DNA from 2 places in the Pseudoalteromonas sp. T1lg65 genome. Region 2 is predicted to be linked to the other one. Evidence: riboswitches for the same ligand, from Rfam matches in the RefSeq annotation. Region 2 holds a riboswitch; the other holds the start of a gene.
The links. Region 2 has a riboswitch for lysine ahead of dapA (4-hydroxy-tetrahydrodipicolinate synthase). Riboswitches for the same ligand answer to the same signal wherever they lie in the genome.
Positions count from the first base shown of each region.

Region 1: it holds a riboswitch for lysine, as region 2 does, so the genes downstream of both, lysC (lysine-sensitive aspartokinase 3) here and dapA (4-hydroxy-tetrahydrodipicolinate synthase) in region 2, are expected to answer to the same signal.

Region 1 covers NZ_CP196837.1:2,303,495-2,314,977, forward strand. The annotation lists gene ACSLBF_RS10055 (methyl-accepting chemotaxis protein) at 1-1,759, shown strand, start outside; gene ACSLBF_RS10060 (sodium-dependent transporter) at 1,830-3,155, opposite strand; gene lysC (lysine-sensitive aspartokinase 3) at 3,395-4,741, opposite strand; lysine riboswitch at 4,830-5,000, opposite strand; gene nhaD (sodium:proton antiporter NhaD) at 5,138-6,385, opposite strand; gene ACSLBF_RS10075 (hypothetical protein) at 6,543-7,787, shown strand; gene ACSLBF_RS10080 (condensin complex protein MksE) at 7,793-8,341, shown strand; gene ACSLBF_RS10085 (ATPase) at 8,338-11,115, shown strand; gene ACSLBF_RS10090 (DUF4136 domain-containing protein) at 11,181-11,483, shown strand, end outside.
Region 2 covers NZ_CP196837.1:3,706,097-3,717,579, forward strand. The annotation lists gene ACSLBF_RS16475 (TraB/GumN family protein) at 122-1,003, shown strand; gene ACSLBF_RS16480 (hypothetical protein) at 1,122-1,739, shown strand; gene ACSLBF_RS16485 (response regulator) at 1,725-3,521, opposite strand; lysine riboswitch at 3,569-3,744, shown strand; gene dapA (4-hydroxy-tetrahydrodipicolinate synthase) at 3,868-4,752, shown strand; gene ACSLBF_RS16495 (2,3,4,5-tetrahydropyridine-2,6-dicarboxylate N-succinyltransferase) at 4,767-5,507, shown strand; gene ACSLBF_RS16500 (PLP-dependent decarboxylase) at 5,507-6,712, shown strand; gene ACSLBF_RS16505 (succinylglutamate desuccinylase/aspartoacylase family protein) at 6,715-7,827, shown strand; gene ACSLBF_RS16510 (phospholipase A) at 7,981-9,000, shown strand; gene ACSLBF_RS16515 (bifunctional GNAT family N-acetyltransferase/hotdog fold thioesterase) at 9,062-9,958, opposite strand; gene ACSLBF_RS16520 (spermidine synthase) at 10,131-10,820, shown strand; gene dtd (D-aminoacyl-tRNA deacylase) at 10,810-11,247, opposite strand; gene ACSLBF_RS16530 (alpha/beta fold hydrolase) at 11,250-11,483, opposite strand, start outside.

The DNA of each region.
Region 1 (11,483 bases), 1.4 Mb from region 2:
CCAAGAAAACACTCACCAATCTCTAAAAACAGCCGCAGAACAGCACCACGAGTTTTTCAATACGTTTATTGAAGCGAACGGCTACTATGACCTTTTTATTATCAATGCTGATGGCTTTGTTGAATATACCGTTGCCAAAGAATCGGATTATCAAACCAGTCTGGTCTCTGGGCCTTATAATGACTCTGGCTTAGCTTCTTTGTACCGCAATACCCTATATAACCGTGAATTTACACTTCAAGATTTTTCACGTTATGCGCCGAGCAATTATGAACCGGCGGCATTTATTGGTCAGCCAGTGATGAGAGACGGTAAGGTAGAGGCCATCATTGCTCTACAGCTATCAATTGATGCCATTAATCGTATTATGCAACTTCGCAGCGGCATGGGAGAAACGGGTGAATCTTATCTTGTTGGTGAAGACAAGCGCATGCGTTCCGACTCATACCTGGACCCTATCGGCCGTTCAATCATTGCCAGCTTTGCGGGAACTGTACAAAGAAATGGCGTTGATACTATTGCGGTACAAAAAGGTTTACGAGGTACTTCCGATACTGAAATTATCATCGATTACAATGGTAATCCTGTGCTTTCTGCTTATACACCTTTTAGCTATGCCAATTTAAACTGGGTGCTGTTGGCAGAAATAGACAAAGCAGAGGCATTTGCGCCAATTTATAGATTAAACTGGATTATAGGTATCATTACGCTGATCACCTTGCTAGCTGTGATCTCTATCACCCTCGTTGTGTCTCGCTCCATTATCAAACCGTTGGGTGGCGAGCCAATCAAAATGCAGGAAATCAGTGAGCAAATCGCACAGGGTGATCTTAGCCAACATTTTAGTAACCACGCTCAATATGAGGGCGTGTATGGTGCAATGGCGAGCATGAACCAATCGTTAAATACCATGATTGGGACTATCGTTGAATCTACTATGCAACTTGCCAGTACTGCTGAGCAAACAAGTGCCGCTAGCAATCAAGCCAATGCCAGTTTGCAGGAGCAACATGCCAACATAGAGCAAGTTGCGCTGGCGATGGATCAAACCAATCAGTCGATAGAAGAAGTCGCACACAATGCCCGTATTGTTGCCGATTTGAGTCACAGTGCAACGCAAACTTCTAGCTCGGCAAATGACACTTTGCAAGCCACCGTTGTCCAAATGACCCAGTTAAGTCAAGCAATCGACAATGCAGAACAGGTTATTAACCAAGTTGAAGGCAACGCACAGACCATAAGCCAAGTACTGGAAGTCATTCGGACCGTAACGGAGCAAACTAATCTACTGGCACTAAATGCTGCGATTGAAGCTGCTCGTGCTGGTGAACATGGTCGAGGATTTGCAGTTGTCGCCGATGAAGTCCGACAGTTAGCAAGAAAGACTCAAGAATCTACAGCAGATATTGAAGACATGATCAACAACCTACAAGCTGGTACACAGCAAGCCGTGACTGAAATGCATCTGTCAATTGAAGCCACCAAAACCACGATTATTGCTGCAAATGACAGCGCTGCTCTTTTGCAAGACAGTGTGCAACAGATAAACCAAATTGCGCAAAGTGCTGAAGTGATAGCCACCGCAGCACATCAGCAAACCGTAACAACTGAAGAAATTAAACACAGCATTGAATCAATTAAACAGGCTGCTATAGAAAATGCGGCGGGTGCTGACCAAGTTTCATCTGCAAGTTTTGAACTCAAGAAGCTGAGCAACGATTTAAAGGACATCACCAAAAACTTTAAGTTGGCAAATTAGTCTATAAATTAGCTGGTGTTATTTCGCTTGAAAAACAGAGGTCATCTAAACTAGACGACCTCTGTTACTTTTACCCTTTCAACGCGACGTTGATAAACACAGCTGTCATCAGTACTGGGCAAACAAATCGCACGTATTGGGCAAACCAATAGTGCAAGCCCGTAGCGTCTTCTCGTAATTGATTACCACGTTTCCATACCCAGCCTACAGTAACAAAGTAGAACAGTCCCATTAGCGGTAATTGATAATGTGTCAGCAAGCTAATCACCAAACCAAACAACCAATCAAAGTTTAAGATGATAGCCATGGAAGCAACAAAGATGACTGCGGTAACAATCCAAGTTGCTTGTTTACGTTGCATACCATGATTTTCAACCATAAAAGACACCGGGATCTCGGTGGATGAAATAGTTGATGTAACAGCCGCTATCGACATTAGGACAAAAAAGGTCAAGCTCACTAATAAGCCCATTTGGCCCATGTTTTCAAAAAGTTCTGGCAGCACAGCAAAGATCAATCGCCCTTCCCCAATAAGTTTCCCATCTTGAAAGACTTCCACGCCATTTTGTTGCGCAACGAAGATAGCTGGAATAATTAAAAGGCCAGCTAAAAACGCCACTCCGGTATCCAACATAGCTACGCTGAATGTTAATTTGGGCAGGTTTTCATTAGGTTTTAAATAAGAGCCGTAAATCATCATACACCCTACACCTAACGACAATGAAAAGAACGCTTGTCCCATTGCTGCGATGATGAGATCAGGATCTGTAATTTGAGCGAAGTCAGGAACCAAATACGCCTTGAAGCCCTCTGCTGCACCGTCTAACGTGCCCATATAGATAATCAGCGCAATCAATAACAGTAATAACAGTGGCATTAGCCTTCTAGACCACGCTTCGATCCCCGATTTCACCCCTTGCAATATAATACTGGCGGTCAGTAACAGCATCAGAGGTGTAAACACGAAATTTCGAGTGCTCGAGTCGCCACTTAAAAACTGGCTAACTGCATCTAGACCGAACAGCTTTGCAATGGGGTCTAGCGCATGGGCAAGCATCCATCCGGCTACGATGGAATAAAAGCTCAACATTACGATGGCACCAGTCAAACCTAGGTAGCCCGCTCCGGCGCCTATTTTTGGGCTTTTTTCTTGCCATGCAGACTGCAAGGCTTTGACTGGGTTAGATTGGGCTTTGTGACCAATATAAAGTTCAGTGTATAGCGCGGGTAACGCCAGTAAGAAAATTACCGCGAAATAGACAAGTAAAAACGCACCGCCACCATGATTAGCGGCTTGAGTTGGAAATCCCCAAATATTTCCTAAACCAACAGCTGCACCAGCAGCAGCCAGAACAAAGCCAAATCGGCTTTGAAAACCATCACGCATTTGAGCCATATTTTTTATCAGTATTTATTGTTATTGGCGCCCGATTATACGGACTTGGATTGAAATTGCGAGCTTGAAGATGTCGATTTCAGAAACAGCCATTTGGCTATTTTAGGCACGTTTCATTCAATTTCAGCTCAAATCCCCGAAATTAAGTTTAAGAATGGAGATTTACAGCAATTTTACATGGTTAAGATAAATTTCACGTATCTAGCTCAGCAGGTGCTCTACACCTGCTGAGCTTGTTGTTATGCAACTTCCAGTAATTTTTGGTGGATTGTTTGCACCACGGTATCTGAGTCGGCTTGATCCACTAAAAAACACAGATTGTGCTTACTTGCACCATGGCAAATTAACCGAATATCAAAATCCGACAATGTCTGCATTAAATTCAATTCGCACTGCTTAAGCTGGATTTCAGAACCGATCAATGCCACCAAGGTTAGATTGTTCTCCACCGTCACGTGACAGAATTCATTCAGCTCATCCAAGCAATCTTGATCGAGCTCAGGTCGAGAGGCATTGAGTGCATTATCTAATGTTAATGCCACACTGATCTCTGACGTTGTGACCAAATCTACAGAAATGTTGTAGTTACTTAAAATTGTGAAAATTCTCGCCAAGAAACCGCTCGCTAGCAACATTTCGGGGCTTTTCAGTGTCAATAGAATTTGATTTTTGCGTTGTGTGACCGCCCTAATCCCCGGCACTGCGCTCTTATCTCGCTCAATCCACGTACCACCTGCTAGCGGATCGCGGCTTGAACCAACGAACACCGAAATACCACGACGACTTGCCGGTAAAATAGTGGCAGGATGCAATACTTTGGCACCAAATGTCGCCATTTCTGCTGCTTCATCAAAGCTCAATCTCGGAATCGGTTTTGCCATCTGACACAATCTCGGATCGGTGCTAAAAATCCCCACGACATCCGTCCAAATATGTACACTTCCTGCTTCAATAGCTTCGGCCAGTAACGCGGCGCTATAATCCGACCCACCACGACCTAGTGTGGTGGTCTGGTTATATTGGTCACTGCCAATAAAGCCTTGGGTTACCTGAACGGCACTTTCTAATAATGGCAGTAAGTGGTGTTGTGCAGCTTCTCGTGTAGCTGCAACATCTGGTGTTGCTTTACCAAATTGGTTATCCGTTTTTAATACTTTCCTGACATCGAAGCGCTCACTTTTAATGCCAGTATTGCGCAATATTTGCGTAAATAAATAGGAAGAAAAGCGTTCGCCAAAGCTCAGCATTTCATCACATTGCTGTTTATTCAAAGCCGGTAACTCGGCCAATTGTTTAAACTCGCTAAACGTTTGCTCATAGCCTTGCGCTAAATCCACATCTAAGGCAATTTCATCAATAATCTTTTGTTGTATATCAGCAACCGCCGCAACAATTTCAAGTCTTTCTTCTAACGCGTCTTTTTGCTTAGTTAACGTCACCAAGTGATTGGTTACGCCGGCACAAGCGCTAACAACGACGACTTTAACGTTTTGATTATCTTTGATAATTTGAGCACAACGAGACATGGCCTCAAAGTCTGCAACACTGGTTCCACCAAACTTTGCGACAACATATTGCGAATTCATTTTCTCTCCTTCGGGTTACGCTTTAGTAACCGTTTTAAATAAGGAGAACTTGGCGAGGCGATCTGAAATATCGAATTTAGAATAGACCTTAGCCAGAAGCTCTCCACCAACTTGGTGACAGTTCCGAGGATTCAGCCTCGTAAACCGAAAAGTAGCCACGACGAACAACTACTCTTCTCGGCGAGTACCTCCCTCACTAATGATCACAGGTTTCGTCACCTCACATTAGCTACCTAAGCATCGCACCTCTTCTGATTATTTTGCCTGACAGTATCTGAACTGAGACAAAATAAAAGCGCGCCATTTAAGCGCGCTGTGAGAAATTATCTTTCAGACATCTAGAAGTCAAGTTTTTTTATATTAAAAACAGATTAAACTCCTAGAAAAATAGTGTATCTACATAAACTGACCCGCAAAGTGTGCGCCAGTATAACCAATACTATAAGCAATCAGGATGTAGCCACTCATTTTCAAATAACTGCCAAAGGTTAGTGCCTTTACCTTACTCATAGCGATAATTCCCGCTGCCGAGCCAATAATAAGCATCGAACCACCAACACCAGTCGCATATGTGAAACTTAGCCATTGAGCCGCTGTCATTTCAATATCCGCTTTTAATAACGCAGCGGTTAGCGGCACATTGTCTACCGCGGCACTTAACAAGCCCATTAAAAAGTTTGCGTATTCTGGCTTTAAATACACGTAAAGTTCGGTAAATTTCGCCAAAATACCCACTTCCTTTAACGCCCCAACCAACAACAATACACCGACAAAAAACAATAGCGTGTCGTATTCTATTTCGCGGATATAGTCGATGATTTTCTTGTTTACGTCCTTCTTGCGCATTAAAAACTGTGCCACTAAGAACATAAATGATAAGCCAAACAAGAAAGTCAACATTGGCGGTACGTGGTACTGCACGCTCAAGAACAAAGTCGCCAAAATCGTCGTCATAAATATGGTAGCAATCGTAATATCGGTTTTCTCGATTCGACGGTATTCTTGCTTTTCAAATACCAGCTGCTCGTTCATCCCGATCGACAGCATCGCCGCAAGTACCAAAACACTAATAATGGCTGGGGTGACTAACAATAATAAATGTGGGATCGTTACTTTGTCTGCAAGGAAAATCATCAAGGTCGTTACATCACCAGTGATCAACGATACCCCACCTGAATTTACCGCAAACACAATAAGGGTGGCGTATTTAATCAGCTTTTTAGGGTCCAATTTTAGTGACATCACCACCGCCAGAGACACCAGCGTTGCTGTAATATTGTCCGAAATAGAAGAAAATAGAAATGCAAAGCCACCAACTAGAAACATTAGCTTGCGTTCACTAATATGGGTTGGCATGATCCGGTGAACGATATTTTGGATAAACCCTTTTGAGTTTAGGTACGCAACGAAGGTCATCGCTGCCATCAAAAATAACCACAATGTAGCTATTTCAAGAATATTGTGATCCAACTGATGTTGCACACTTTCTGAGCTTTCGCCATGAATTGGCGAGATAAAGGTGATAATCCAACATAAAGTACCAAAAAAAAGCGTCGTTTTGGCCTTGTTTACATGAATTATATCTTCTATAACGATGAGTACAAAAGCGATAGCAATCAGGGTTAGTATAATGGGCGTGACCATAGCGCGTAAACAACCTGTAATTAATGTGACAACGTAGAGAGGGTTTGTGTTGGGCGCGGATTCTAGCACTATTGAGAAGTAAGCGCTATCGGGTACAACAATGTGTGACAACTTTATTACTATCGGGTGTCACATAATCGCTACATACTGGAAAGTTATGATCCCAGCAAAAAAAGTATTAAATACAATAAATGATCATTGGAGCGTTTTAGAACTACTTTTTAAACGCTTTAGAATGACAGATTTTAGTCTTAAAGATGTACAAAACATCATAAAACAAAAAAATCCAAACTGGACCAGTGAACGAGTTTATAAAGAAACCAACCGGTTACTAAATCAAGAAGTGATTATCCCTTTGGCAAAGTCTTCACAGCTAGAAATTAACCGTGCTGTTGCTGATTTCGCTAGTTTTTTACTACAAGAAGAAAGCCTTGGTTTAGCGGAAGAAATTACCGTACTGGTGCAAGATATCGAACGTTTGGGTAATCGCCTCGCCCAATCTGGGCTAGAAGGCGACTATTCTGAGCTAAGACGTTTTAGTCGAATTATGGATGAGCGGGTACGTAAAATCGTGAAGCTTTATCAGCATAATGAAAGCGCCATCATGAACTTAGTGGAACAGGCAAAATCTGACAACTCTAGCGTATCATTGACAATGCGCTACAAAGCAGTGTTAGAAGCATTTGAAGAATATATCGAGCCGATGCTGGAGATGGTTGATATTCATGGTCCATTCCAGCGCTGCTTTGATCAGATTGAAATGCAGGTCAGTGAGCAAATAGATCACATTGAGCAAGTAGGACGAGGCCATGCGGATAAACGCATGCTAGAGCAGCTGCGTACACGCATTCTAGATATGCACTTAATTGGCCGAGAAAGCCTCAGTCGCAGTGCCGATATTCTCATGCCATTAAGAGAAGAGTTAAGACGAAACACACTTATTACCCGTCAAGCTTCAAAGGTCTTAGGACTGATCCGTAAAAAGGGTGTAGATCACATTCTGTCCCCTGTTCAGCCTGATTTTGTCTCTGATATTCAAAGATTTAACTTAGGACAAAAACGCCATATGGTCGCCTATATGGCAAGCTTAAGTGAGTTCGAGCACGAAGAGTATCAGTTGCCCGATCAGCAAGATGTACCAGCTTACCAAAGCCCTAATATCCCTGACTATCGCGATGTGAAGAAAAAAGTACAGTCATCCGGCCAACCCGGTAAAGCGCTATTGGGCCTATTATCAGAGAGCTACCCTGATCTCGACGCCGACGAAATGCTGTTTATTTACCAAAAATTAATTAATGAATCCGAGCTGGCGCTAACGCAAGATGAGCACAAGTCAAAACTGACTATTGCATCACACACCTTTGCTTTATACCCATTCAGTACCGCAGAAAAACAAGATTAAAAGATATGACACAGATTAATCTGGAGCAGCTCAGCGAGCTGCAAGCAATTAACAAAAAACTGGTTAGTGGCTATCACATTAGTGAACAAGATACCACACTTTGGCAACAGCTGGACCAAGAAATAGAGAGCTATCAAGCACTATTCGCCGCACTTGGGCATGATTTACAACACGATGCCAGAGGTTTCTATTACCTAGCCAGTGATGAAAGCACGCCCAACATGGGAAAAATCTCCCGTGCCATTGCGCTAACGGTATACATCGCCATCGAGCATTTTGCCAACCAAGGCAAAGATCCGTTAAATGCCCTTTTTGACGAAGTTGTCGATCTAGAACTGATGCAAACGCTGGTACAACTGAATAAGCATTTGTTTGACCAGTTAGAAATTTTTTCCGGCTCCGATCTGCGTAAAGATGTGTTGCTCAGAATGGTCAGGCTTGGATTAGCTCGCGAAGTAGAACAAGGTTTTATGTTGTTAGCACCAATTTATCGCTATATCGATGCATTAATGGAAGTCAATGAAGAGCAATATGACAGTGAGGACGAGCTATGAGTGAAATGATGTACGGATTAAGTAAGCTCGCACTACTCAACACTGCTGGCTACGCAAAATGTGTTATTCCATTGGATAAAAGCGCTTCGATTTGTGCGCCAAATAACACCGGTAAAAGCTCGGTGATCAACGCACTACAATTTCCTTTGATTAATGACTTGCGTCTGACGGAATGGGATGGTCACGATCTTGAGGAAACACGTAAATTCTACTTTTCTTCGGATCAATCCTACATCCTACTAGAAGCCAATTTGCCGCATGGTGATGTCGTTATTGGCGTTGCTGGACTGGGCAAAATTGCAGGCTATGCACACCAGTTTTTTTGCTACCCCGGAAAGCTTAATCTAGATGATTACACCGAAGGTAAAAGTATCATCAAATACACCAAGCTTTTTAAGCACCTGCAAGCGAAACAATACCAGCCAATTGAGCTAAAAGCACAAGAGCTGAATGCCCTACTCACTGGCGGCGCCACTCCTTATGATGGCGACGTAAACTTAAAAATGATCCCATTAAACAATGTGCAAGATGCTCCTGTTTATAAAGAGATTTTCCGCCGTATTCTAAATTTACATAAATTAGGAGCACAAGATGTAAAACGCTTTATGCTAAAAGTGTTTGAACGTCACATGTCTAACTCTAAAGTCGACTTTTACGAGGTGTGGCGACGTGCTTTTGATAAAGTGAACCGAGCTCGCCGCGAGCTGACTGCGCTGGAGTCCATGCAAGAACCGATTTCTGCACTTGAATCTATGCTGGAATCCGAAGCGACATTAAAGGGTAAGTTAGCGGCCTATGCGCCAAAAATCGATATTGCCTTGGCGGAGTATGAAAACTACCATACCGCGCAACTGGCAGAACTGGATGAGCAATTACTTGCCATTGAAGATGAAAAACGGGAGTTTGAGTCTAAACAGCAGCTATACGTACAGCAATCTCGAGATATTGAACGTAAACAAACCCAAATTGAGCAGTGGTTTAATGACTACCATGCGTTAAAACAAGAGTTCGAATTAACGAATCATGCTACCTTAAAAACGAACTTATCGCTGTTGAAAAAAGAGTACGAGCAACTGTCATTTTCAATCAATAGTGCGCAAGGTCAAAGCCTACATACCTTGGATTTTCGGATCAACGAAACCCAAAAGCAGATCAAGAGCCTCAAATTACAGTTGAAAAACCTCGAATTCAACTTGTTTACACGCATGCGTGAAGACCTTTCGCTAAAAGAAGTGGAAGAAATTTCACGGCTACTTAACCCTGATTTATTGTCTTTTTCCACTACCTCGCAAGGCGAAATCGACATTAGTGATGAAGATGCCTTTGGTGACTTTCTTACTCAGCTCTCTAAATCAGTTCAGGGCGGTGAATTACATGTACCTGGCGCGGTGATCAAACTGAAAAAGCTTGCTCCGGTACAAATGCAAAGTGGTGAAAATAAAGTACAGCTGCAAGCGCAACTCAGTTCATTACAACAGGCATTGACTGAGTTAAAGCAGCAGCGTGAAGTTGCGTCTAATGTTGCAGATAAACAAAAAGAACGCGATGATCTGTATGAAGAACTGATGGCCACAGAAGCTGCAATGAAGCGCTTTGAGCAATATCAGACAATGTTACAATCCGTTGATGCACAACAAGCACTAAAAGAGCAATTGAACCTTGAACGTGAGCAAGTCGATGACTACCTTCAGGATATTCAACGCAGTGCGGGTTCTATTTCAGATAGACGCTCCATCATCAAGAGCAAACAAGATTTATTAGTTCGCCAAACTGACCGACTAAAACAAGTTAAAGCCGAGCGGATTGACCATAACTTAGATTTATACTCCGGTAAACTTGCGCCGTATGAGCTGGAAATCACCCTAGATTTTGATAATTTATCGGATGTAATTCACCAATTTAATAAAGAGTGTAATGAGTTACGTAATTTGGATGTCAATGTTCGTAACACCTATTTACACATCTATAATGCAGGGATCACTAAATTTGACAATGAAACCAACCAAGAGTTGAAGTATCAAAAGCTGATCAGTGCGTATCACAACATCGACAATGAGCGAGATGCAGTAGATAAACAGGCGCGAGTCGCACTAACTGAAGTTGCAGCTACGATAAAAGGCTTGCGACAAGACTTAGACCGGTTGCGCCGTGAAATGAATAGCTTTAATAAAGGCATTAGCCAACATCGAATTTCTAACTTAAAGTCATTCAAAATTAACGTGATCTCACGAAAAATGTTGATCGACAGTATCGATACCATTATTGCTACTTCAGATCTGTATGAACAAGGCGAAAGCTTTGATTTATTAAGTGAACAGCCTAGTTCTGAGAAAGCCGTCAACGAAGCAAAAGATCATATTATCAAGCTCGCCAGTGACAAAGCTGGATTAACGCTAACCGACTTATTTGATATTCGCTTTGAAGTGGTCAACCGCAGTGGAGATACTGAACACTACGATAAAATTGACTCAGCTGGGTCGAATGGTACGCGGATCACCATCAAGCTACTGTGTGGTATGCTGTTTATCAGATATCTATTGTCTGATCAGGAACAAGCCATGTATCGTATTCCTATCTATATCGATGAAGCGGCCGATATCGACCCGCAAAACCAAAAAGCGATTATTGAAACTGCCCTGAGCTTTGGTTTTGTACCTATTTTTGCATCGGTTAAGCCGCAAATAAGCTGCGACTATTTAGTGCCGATCCGCAGTGTTAATCAAGGCAATCAAAACTGGGTTGATGAGAAAGACTGGATTGAAGTGGAACATTAACGCTAAGTTAATGTCCAATAAAGAATAATTAGGATGCTCTAGCATCTAATAAGGAGTAAAAAGTTATGTTGAGAAAGCTATTTGTCGCATCGTTAGTTTTAGTGCTGGGTGCATGTACACAAACACCAGATTGGGACTATGACCGTTCTGTGCAGTTCGCAAATTATAAAAGCTATGCATGGTCGCCTGACGCGGATTTGAAAAACCATGGTCGTGAGTATCAAGTGAATGACTTAATGGAAAAACGTATTCGTAATGCCATCAGCTCAGAAATGGCAAAGCAAGGATTCACTCTTACCGATGCGAATTCCGCTGATGTGTTAGTAAACTATCATGCTTCGGTAGATACCAAGCTTGAAGAAGATGAA
Region 2 (11,483 bases):
ATTATTGCCTAATTATTCAATCGAAATATTTGTTAATTTTTCTCTTTTGGTTATCAACCACTCAAAATAAAGGCACAATAGGGAGCAATTAATACTGAAAATTTCATATTCAGAGGAAAAAATGAAGACTCGGAGTTTTTCTATATTTTGGTTCGCGATCTGCGCCGTTATGCTTTTTATCAGCGGAAAAAGCGATGCAGAAGTGGGTTTGTGGCAAATTACTAAGGGAAATTCAACCTCCTACCTATTTGGTACTGTCCATGTTGGTGACAAACAAATGGAAGGCTTACCAACAAAAGTGTCCACTGCACTAAAACAAAGCGAGAAAATAGTTGTAGAAATCAATTTAGAGCAGCTTTCTCCTGTTGAGATTCAACAGCGTTCAGCACCTTTTATGCTATTACCTGCCAACCAATCACTAGAGCAAGTGTTAAAGCCAAAAACCTATCTTCAACTTAAAAAGTACTTTGCCAATAAAAACATTGATATTGGTTTATTTGAGCGTTATGCCCCTTGGGCAGTTATGGTCAGCATGTTGCAAATTGAGTATCAGCGCTTAGGTTTCAGTGAAGCAAATGGCATAGACAAACAAATCCTAGTGCTTGCAGACGAAAATAATCAGCCAGTTATGGAACTTGAATCACTGGAGCAACAATTAGAAATGTTTGCGATGTTAGGTAAATACGGTGATGACATGATCAGAGAAACTTTTGAACAACTCACTGATGTCGATAGCTATTTTCTAGATTTAGTTTCTGCTTGGCGCAATGGTGATCTGAACAAACTACAACACTACTACGAGTTAAGTTTTGATGATTCAGAATACGGTAAACTGGCTGAAAAACAGATGATAATACAACGTAATAATGCTTGGGTCGCCACATTAGCACCTTTGCTTAAACAGCAATCTTTATTTATTGCGGTGGGTGCTCTCCATCTCGTTGGTGAACATGGTCTGATCACACAGTTAAAACAACAAGGTTTTGATATTAAAAAAATATAAAGAAACAAAATTTTAAATTCTCATAACGATTTTTTCAGCTGTTATTTTTGCAACAGTTTAAACCTTTTGTAGTTTCTGTTGCGACTTACTGAATATAAGTTGAATAAAGGAAATCGTTATGAGAAAACTTGCCTTAGCCGTTGTTATTTCATCTCTTTGTGTATTTGCTCATGCAGCAGATTCAAAAACCATTAAAGAATCATTTTCGCTAGATGATGCCACGCAATTAGAGATCGACTTTCCTGTAGGAAAGTTAGACTTAGAAGTGTATTCAGGCTCAAATATCGAAGTCGAAATCATTGTAAACCCAGGTAACAAAGACAGTTGGTTTGGTAATTCAACCAGCGTTGATGATGCCAAATTGGAGACCAAACGTACGGCAGGTGAACTTGCGTTAGCAATAAACAATGACGATTATGACCTAACTTGGCATGTTAGAGTACCTAAATCATTATCACTGGATATCGAAGTTGGTGTTGGCAATATCGAAATTAGCGAACTGCAAAATTCTGCTGACATCGAGGTGGGTGTGGGTAATATCAACATCACAACCCATTCTTCAGATTTTAGGTCCATTGAATTAGCATCAGGTGTAGGTAAAACGGCGTTGAAAGGGTTCACCGGTGATGACAAGAGAAAGAGCATGGTTGGCTCCGAAAGCTTTTACTCCGGTCAAGGGCAATTCATTATTGATGCAGAGTCGGGGGTGGGTAACGTTAAGTTAAGAAGTCGCTGATTGAGCGACAGGATTCAGTAACATTAACGTTTTTTGCTGTAATGCATCTGGTTGCAATGGCTTAAATAAGTGAGCTGTTGCACCCATTTTGTATGCTTTTAAAATATCTTCTTCTGAAGTATTAGCAGTAACGACAATAATCGGGATAGTATGATCCGTTTCTCGTATCGCAGCTATTGCTTCAAACCCATTCATCACCGGCATATTTAAGTCCATAATGATCAAGTCATAGTCATTGTCACTAAACAACTCTAAAGCGCGCTTACCATGCTCTGCATGATCAATAGAACGTACAATGCTTTGCAACATTTTTTCAATTACCTTGGCGTTTAACGTGTTATCCTCCACCAATAGTAACTTTGCTCCCAACACCGAAGTACAGCTTTCCAACTGATGATTGTGTTCAAACTTCAGCGGCAGTGACAAATACGCACGGGTCCCGACTGGTTCAATAGGGTGAAAACTCAAACTTCCTCCCATCGCAGAAGCCAACAACTTACAGCGCTGAAGTCCTAACTGTATTCCTTGAAAGTGCTCATTTTGATGAGATTCAAGCCATGTTTCATAATCAAAACCAGGGCCAGAATCTTCCACAAGGATTTCTAAAAATGTATCTGATTCCAACACGAGTAGATCTGCAAAGATTTGCACACTCCCTCGTTCGGTAAACTTAATCGCATTTTCTATCAACTCACCGATTAACCACGCGACTCGAGTTTGATCACAATGACAGCAAACGTCCAAGTCATTGCTAAGTGCCAAATTAAAATTCAATGATTTCTCATGAGCTTTCAAACGGTAGGGCAAACAAGCAGATTTTACGATTTCTTGTAAGTGTGTTCGCTGACTCTCAATGACTATTTCTTGATTTTTAAGCTTATTAAAATCTTCAACAGACGCAATCAAGTGGCCTAATTGCTGAATTGAGCGCTCTGTTTCTTGTAAATAATTCTGCGATTTGTTCTCTCTAAACAAATGCAAGTATCCTTGAGCAGCTTGCAGTGGCGTACGTAGCTCATGACTAACCCTCGCTAAAAATCTTGATTTAGATTGCAATGCATCTTCGGCCTCTTGTTTGGCCTGCGTAATTTGCTTCAAGGTACTATGGATCCGTTGGTGCATTGGGTTGAAAACAAATCTCAGTTCAATAAACAGAACCAGAAGCCCCAGCAGCCATAGCACCGCTTCAACTTCTCTCAAGCGCTGCGTTTTGTCCTCCGACATTTGCTCAAAAAGCGTTACTGCATCATTTAATCGAGGTAAAATTTGTTGTGATGTTGCCATTAATAAACGCTTACTCTCCGAACTTGGCGTCTGTATTTGTACTTTGGCTAACTGAATAAATGCTTGAACTTGTTTATCTAATTCAACAGGAGCTGAAAAATATAACTGCATCAACTCTGGCGTTAGAAACTTATAATCTCGTCCATCGTCTTGAAGTAAAAAGTCGTGATTTTGCTCGAATCGTTCGATACTGTTCTTAAATTGCGTGTATTGCTCAGAACCCACACTATCACTCAGTAGTGCAATGCGCTGGGATAACATCCGCTGCATCCCAGCAATGTTAATCACATTGGCGTCATCTGCTTGTTGTATAAACAAATATTGCATAATCACCATATTGGTGGTGATTAGCGATGCCATCACAAACAGCGCCATTCTATATTTAGTTTTTACATTGTGCATTGCTAAGTCAGATCCTATGGTATTGAGCTTAGTGTAGTTAACAATTGCATTATTTACATCCGAAGTGTTGACACTTAGACGGCCAAAATGTTTCAATGCGCGCTCACCCTATTTCACAAAGTTTGCCCTTATCGGCGAACTTAAGGGCTGGAAGAGGTGCGTTATTCAGGTAGTTAAGTTGAGGAGAGCAAACTCCATCGACGCTTAATGAGGGGAATACACGCCGAGAAATACGTTAATTTGCTATAACGTGTTTCGGGCGATTGGGCTGAATCCCATCGACTGTCACCAAAATACATGGTGGAGAGCTTCTGGTCTTAGAAAAAATAAGGCCATTTGCCTTATCGTTTTTTTAAGTCCATTGCTCTTCGAATTTTAACGGTTCGAAGTTTGGACGTCTTATACCCGCCTAAACTCCGAACATGATTTAAGTTCGGTAGAGATGAAATCACAATATAATTTGTCTGACTATCCATTGTGGACAGCGTTAGTTACGCCCTTTACGGCTCAAGACCAAGTGGATTATTCCGTATTGGAAGCGCTCGTTTTGGAACAGCAAGCGGCAGGCAATGGTATCTTACTACTTGGTAGCACAGGTGAAGGGTTAGCACTCACCTTTGAAGAACAAAAAGAAATTGTTCAATTTGTTTGCAATCTTGCGCCTCAAGTACCATTGATGGTTGCGGTTGGTGGTAGCAACTTGGCTCATCAACTCGAGTGGGTTGCGTTTTGTAATCAGCAACCCGTTGATGCCTTATTACTTGGTACTCCCATCTATGCGAAACCAGGAATAGTTGGCCAGACTCAGTGGTTTAACACATTGTTAGACGCCAGTAGTGTGCCATGCATGCTGTACAATGTGCCGGGACGGAGCGCCGTCGCAATCGCACCTGAGCTACTAAAAAACCTAGCATCACACCCTAACCTCTGGGCCGTAAAAGAAGCCAGTGGCTGTATCAATAACTTCGAAGCATTTCGTCAAGCCGCACCAAACATTGAAATTTATAGTGGCGATGACGGATTAATGCCGTATTTCGCGCAAGCCGGTGCTAAAGGACTTGTCTCTGTCGCTGCCAATGCGTGGCCGCAACAAACCGCAGAGTTTGTGAAGCGCTCCTTAAGTGGCACTTCTCCCAACTTATTTACCACCTGGTCAGCGGCCGTCGATAGCTTATTTGCTGTTGCCAGTCCTATCCCAGTGAAAACCTTGATGCACCTGCAAGGCAAGTTGAAAACACCACACTTACGTCCACCACTGACACATTTAGAACTCACAACTACAGACGCGATTCTTCGCGCAAACGACAGCATTTTATCTTGGAATTAAGGCAGTAAAGTAACATGAGCTGGTTAGCATTATTAAACGATTTAGAAAACGGTACCGTTAGAGCAGCAACACAAGACGAGCAAGGCCAATGGCATGCTAACGTTGAAGTAAAGCAAGGTATATTAGAAGCGTTCAAAAACGGTGTAAACACTGAGTATCCAGGTGGCTTCGTTGACAAGGATAACTTAGCCCCTCAAGGTTTTGCTGCACAAGACGGGGTAAGAATGGTACCTGGTGGCAGTAGTGTTCGCCGCGGCGCATATGTCGCAGCAGGCACCATCATCATGCCTCCAGCCTACGTCAACATTGGTGCTTACATCGACTCAGGCACTATGGTGGACAGTCATGCATTAGTGGGGTCATGCGCACAAATTGGTAAGAATGTGCATTTAAGTGCTGCTGTGCAAGTTGGTGGTGTACTTGAGCCAATTGGCGCAAGCCCAGTAGTTGTTGAAGACGATGCCTTCATCGGTGCCGGATGCGTATTGGTAGAAGGCGTCGTCGTAAAAAGAGGGGCGGTATTAGCACCAGGCGTTCGCCTATCAGCGAGCATTCCTGTCTACGACTGTGTAAACGAGAGAATGCTCGATAAAGGCGAAGCAATCCCTGAAAACGCAATCGTGATCCCTGGTTCTCGTCCAGCGTCTAGCGAATGGGCTCAATCTCAAGGCCTTAGCATGTCGTGTGCATTAATCGTCAAGTATCGTGACGAACAGAGCGACGCCTCTTTAGCACTTGAAGAGGTATTGCGATAATGCACTGTTTGAGCACGTCACAAAGGGCCATTGCACAAAACTTAACACAACGAGAGACCACGCCATTTTTCTGTTATGACTTGGACCAACTCGCGGCGCATCTCATTCCGCTGGTTGATCAACAAATTGTTAAGTTATGGTACGCGGTAAAGGCTAACCCTTTATCGCGGATAATACAGACCTTAGATAAAGCCGGATTCAATTTTGATGTAGCCTCTAACGGTGAATTGAATCAAGTGTTGTCCCAAGGTATCAGCCCCGAACGCGTGCTCAATACTGGCCCTGCAAAATCGCTTCAGCAGATCCGCCACTTCGTTGCACAAGGTGTGCGTATTTTTGTTGCCGAAAGCCACAACCAAGTCATTTGGTTAAATCAAGTGGCGAATGAGTATGATATACAGCTTCAAGTACTGTTGCGCGTACAATTGCGCTTCGACAAAGCTGAACACAACCCCTTAGGAGGCAATACACTGACTCCTTTTGGATTAGGTTGTGAGCAATGGCAACAATTAGACCTAAAGGAGTTTAAGGCGCTCGAGTTTGTCGGCCTGCACATATTTCAGTGGGGCAATATGCTCTCAACTGAAACACTTGCTGAGCTATGGCAAGCCATGGTTAAACCATTGCTTGAATTAGCAGATACACTTGGTATCGAACTGAAAGTCCTTGACTTAGGTGGTGGTTTAGGGATCCCCTATCAGCCACAGCAAGCTTCATTAGACTGGCCATCACTCGTCGAAGCACTAGCACAAATAAAACAACAGACCGGGGTTGAAGAGCTTTGGATGGAGCTAGGTCGTTACGCCGTAGGCGAATGCGGGTTTTATTTGAATCCTGTTGTTGAACAAAAAACCAACTATGGTGAACTGCAGTTAATTGTCTCTGGTGGCATCAATCATTTGCTTAGACCAGCTGTTACTGGACAAGCATTTCCTGCGCAACTACTCAGAGATTCCGCAGCAAGTGAACAGAAATTCCATGTTCATGGACCGCTTTGCACTGCTTTGGATCATCTTGGTGATTTGCCGCTTCCCGCAGACACAAGCAGCGGTGATTGGCTAGTATTCAGCCAATGTGGTGCCTACGGCTACACGGAAAGCATGCCATTCTTTTTATGCCATGAATTACCCGCAGAATATGTCATCGAAAACGGCAAAAGTATTTGTGTTCGCCCATCTGAACCGGCGGCGAGTTATTTGAGGTAAATATGAACCAGATAACACAAGAAAATATTCAAGTTGGTGAAATTGCCAATGGCCTGCCTCTGAGCATTCCCGTTTACCGAGTTCAAGGTGATGGCAGTGGACCTAAAGTCTATATCCAGGCCAATATGCATGGTGCGGAAGTGCAAGGGAATGCGGTTATTTATCAATTACTTGAACAACTTAAACACCTCCCGTTGAAAGCCGATGTGACACTCGTGCCTTATGCAAACCCAATCGGCTGCAACCAAAAATCGGGAGAGTTCACGCTAGGCCGCTTTGATCCAATTACCGGAACTAATTGGAATCGAATGTATGTCGACCACTCTCACTTGGTTGAGGAGTTTATCGAAACACACTTGGATTGTTCGTTAGAGCAAATAAAAGCTTCCTTTCGCCAGCGATTGCTCGATCACACTAATACACAGCTTGCGCAACCCCATGACAGAATAAATACCGGAAAACGCATTGCACTGAACTTACAACGGCTCGCGCATGAGGCTGACATCGTGCTAGATCTGCACACCGGTCCCATTTCGGCAAAACACCTTTATTGCCCAGAATATGCCAAACCAAGCGCGAGCTACTTTAACATTCCTCATGTGCTTTTGATCCCAAATGACTTTGACGGGGCTATGGATGAGGCAAGTTTTTGTCCTTGGTGGAAGTTACAACAAGCCTATGCAGAAAAAGGTCGTCAAATTCCAGTGTTTACTGAAGCTTTTACCGTAGAACTTGGCTCTCAAGAAAAAATAGATCTTGAAGAAGCGCTTAACGATGCAAACAGCCTTGTTAGTTATCTGACTTATAAACAAGCTTTTTCTGGCAGCCCGCAGCAACCCGAAGAGATGACACGCTATGCCTGTACGTTAGAAAACTATCGTACGTTTTATGCGCCGATGGGTGGCATGATTGAGTACACAGCAAAGCCCGGTGATAAAGTAGAGGCTGGACAAACCATCGCAAAAATATTACGCATGGAACGCTACCTCTCTGAAAATCCACTAAACACAATTAGCATCGATGAAGATGCCATCACAATTTTGCACTTTGCCTCAGCGAGTGTGAATCAAGGTACTGAGCTATTTAAGTTTTTTACCAAATACGAAATTCTATAGTCTTATTGCGTGAGAGTAAGTCTAGATCGACTGCGATCTTAACTTACCAAGGTGAGGCGGCTTGGCCGCCAACCTTTTTTTGTTATTCACTTCACTTTCAGCCTAATTCCCCGATAATACAATCATCTAATTCAAGCAACTGGCTGCATAATGATGATATCTTCAAAATGGCTTTTAGCTGCGTTTACACTCATTGGCTGTGTTCACGCGGAGGCTAACGAAAAACAAGATGATGTTGACTTGATCAAGCAGTGTATCGTGAATGCCGTTTTAACTGGCGATCAAACACAAACAGTCCAACAGGTGCGTGCCGCATGTGCCGAGACTACACCTGCAAAGAAGGTGACCGCTCTTGATAAGCGTATGGTACGTGAACGTCTTACCCAAGAAAACCGTAACGTAATCACTCCGCATAAACGTAACTACATTCTACCCATCTCGTACATGACCAACGTGAACAGCCGACCATTTGATGGCTTAAAGGCAATCACAGACGAGCAAGGCGAGCCACTGGATAATTTTGAAGCCAAGTACCAGATATCTCTGAAAGCACCAATTTACAACGGATTTTCAGATAAAGATCAGGCCGTCTACTTCGCATTTACGTTGCAATCGTTCTGGCAGTTATACAACAAAGACGTCTCTTCACCGTTTCGAGAAACCAATTATGAACCAGAAATCTTTTGGATAAATTTTTTGGATGAAGAGCACGTGTTTTGGGGCGATGAGATGGCTGTTGCTGTTGGTATATCGCATCAATCTAATGGTCGCAGCCAGCCTAATTCACGCTCTTGGAATCGCATCTACGCTAACTTTATTTGGGAAAATAACGGCTTTGTCTTCAGTCTGAAGCCTTGGTATCGACTGCCTGAAGATGACAAAACCGACCTATTAGATCCCAAAGGGGATGATAACCCCGATATCTATAAATACTTAGGCTACTTTGAGTTTGGTGGTGCTTATCGATATCGTGATCATGAATTTGGCTTTATGTGGCGCAATAACCTTAATGGTGACAACCGAGGTGCAATTCGCCTCGACTGGTCATTTCCAATTTGGGGGAGGTTGAGAGGCTACACCCAATACTTTAACGGTTATGGTGAGAGTCTCATCGACTACAATACTCACACGCAAAGGCTGGGCATTGGTGTGTTACTGACTGATATTTTGTAGTGCTATGATGGCGGTAAGTTCTAATTTACCACCATCATCTCTTGCTTATTCGTAACTAAAGTTACTTGTGTAAAACGACAAACTGACCTTCAAACTTAGCTACTAACACATCACCGCTATAAACTTTAACAGGAACCGTGTATTGTGCCCTGCCTTCGGTCGTAAGCGTTTCCAGTTCTCCGACACATTCACTAATTGTCACAGAGGCAGAAGGCTCTTTCATCAATGGTTTCATATATTTTATATTTGCATCTGCAAGAACAATATCACCGTCTAGTCCTCGCTCTCGTAGTGCCAGATAAGTGGCTCCCCACCCCGTTAACGTCGCCATACTATATATAGAACCAGCAAACATTGAGTTATGAGGGTTAAGGTTAGCTTTCAAGTCAGCTCGAGTAGAAAACTGCCAATCCGTGTAGGTATCAACCTTTATACCCATCACATCGCTAATTGGAATCGATTCTCTCCAAATGTCTTGTAATACCTGAGTCCAATCCGGTTGTCTAAACCAACCAGGCTCGACAGGTCGCTGCTTCACCATCTTCCAGTGTTGGATGTCATCATAAGCTAAATGTGCTTTTTCGATCACCGCATAACCGTGTCGCTCATAAAAAGCTAAAGCACGCTCTCGAGCGAATAGCACAAGCTCTTCGGCTTGTTGACTCCAAGCGAGCTTCTCAAGCTCATGTAATAATCGACTACCTAAATGTTTGCCTCTATGTGCTTCATCGACGGCCATATAACGGACTTGCGCTTGTTTATGGTTGTTAAAATGCAATCGCGCCACTGCGAGCACGTTGCCTTCATTATCTTTGATATAGCGGTGTTCAGATTCTTGCTCTAAATCATCTTGTTCACTTCCTCTGGGTTGATCCCATGGGGCACGCAATACTTGCCAACGCAACTGATAATAGGCTTGCCACTCCTCGCTACTTTGTGGTGATGAAACCTCAAACATAAAGACTCCTGTTTTGTATTTTTTAGTGCTGAGCTAGCACTGTTATTGTGCAGGCTAGATTACAAGATAATCAAAGCGCTTGGAACAAAACCATACAAAACGAATGTATTTGACTGTAAAAACTGCTGGACAAGCTGGCATTAATAAAAAGCTGAACTATCATGATGTAATCATGGGAGATTTCATTACACATTCAGGCACCATTAGTAATGACTTTGTGAATCAAAGTCATCAGCTTGGACACTTGCTATACTGGCATAAACAGGGCCGCAGCAGCATTCAAGTCCGGCAAGAAAAATCGCTTAGATGGTTACTGATAAACGACACTTTACAATCCGTTGTGGAGTTAAACCACCCGGAGCACCTATTATTTCCTCATTTACAAGTATTCGCCAGACTGTGGCAACAGCTACCAGCCCCGCAGAACGTGCTAGAACTAGGATTAGGAGCGGGAGCCATCCGCGACTACTTGAATACCACCTACCCAGATTGCAAAATAACCACGATTGATAACAACCCAGAAGTCATTCGTTGCTATAAAAAATACTTCGGCGGTGATCCTCTGTGTGACGTGAGTTGCGCAGACGTGTTGGGCGCGCTACAACAAAACAAGCGTTATGATTGGATTATTCTTGATTTGTTCAGTGGTATTGATGCACCTATGTTTTTGTTCCAACACCAGTTTTACCGCTTGATACGTGCTGCCTTAAATGAAAATGGTCGATTGTATATTAACTTTTTGGCGGAGCACGAGTCACAAGTCCGCCAACTTCAGCATTTGTTGATCACTAATTTTGGCATGAAACCTTTAATAGAAACCGTGCCAGATTACAGCAATATGATTATTGAGGTTAAACGCTGAGGTTAAAAGTCACCGGCCCATCATTCGTCAAACTCACCTGCATGTCCGCGGCAAATTGACCGGTCGCAACCCGTATGCCTAACGCTTTGGCTTGAGCAATAAAGTATTCATACAGGTCATTCGCTTGTTGTGGTGTGCCAGCACTTGAAAAGCTTGGACGCATGCCTTTTTTGGTATCTGCCGCCAAGGTGAACTGTGAGACAACCAGCAACTCACCAGAAATATCTTTCAAGCTCAGATTCATTTTTCCTTCTGCATCCGTGAAAATACGATAATTAGTGACTTTATGCAGCAACTTGTCTGCCGAAGTTTGATCATCATGTTTTTCGACACCCAATAGCAACAAAACCCCTTTCGCAATTTGCCCTACAATTTCCCCGTCCACAGCCACTTGAGCTTCTGTTACTCTTTGAATTAACCCCTGCACTTTTACCTCTTGCTTAATTTGCATAACATCAAATCGGCAGCACGTCTGACTGCTTCAGAATAGCATTCTGCATTACTGTCATGACCGACGCCATTTAAAATCGACAATTGGGCATTACACCGTGTTGCAAGTTCATAGACCGCTGCATATCGACACATTAAATCATGACGGCTGTGAATAAACCAGATAGGGAAACCTTTGAGCTCAGCTACGTTTTCAATAATTTGGCGTTGATT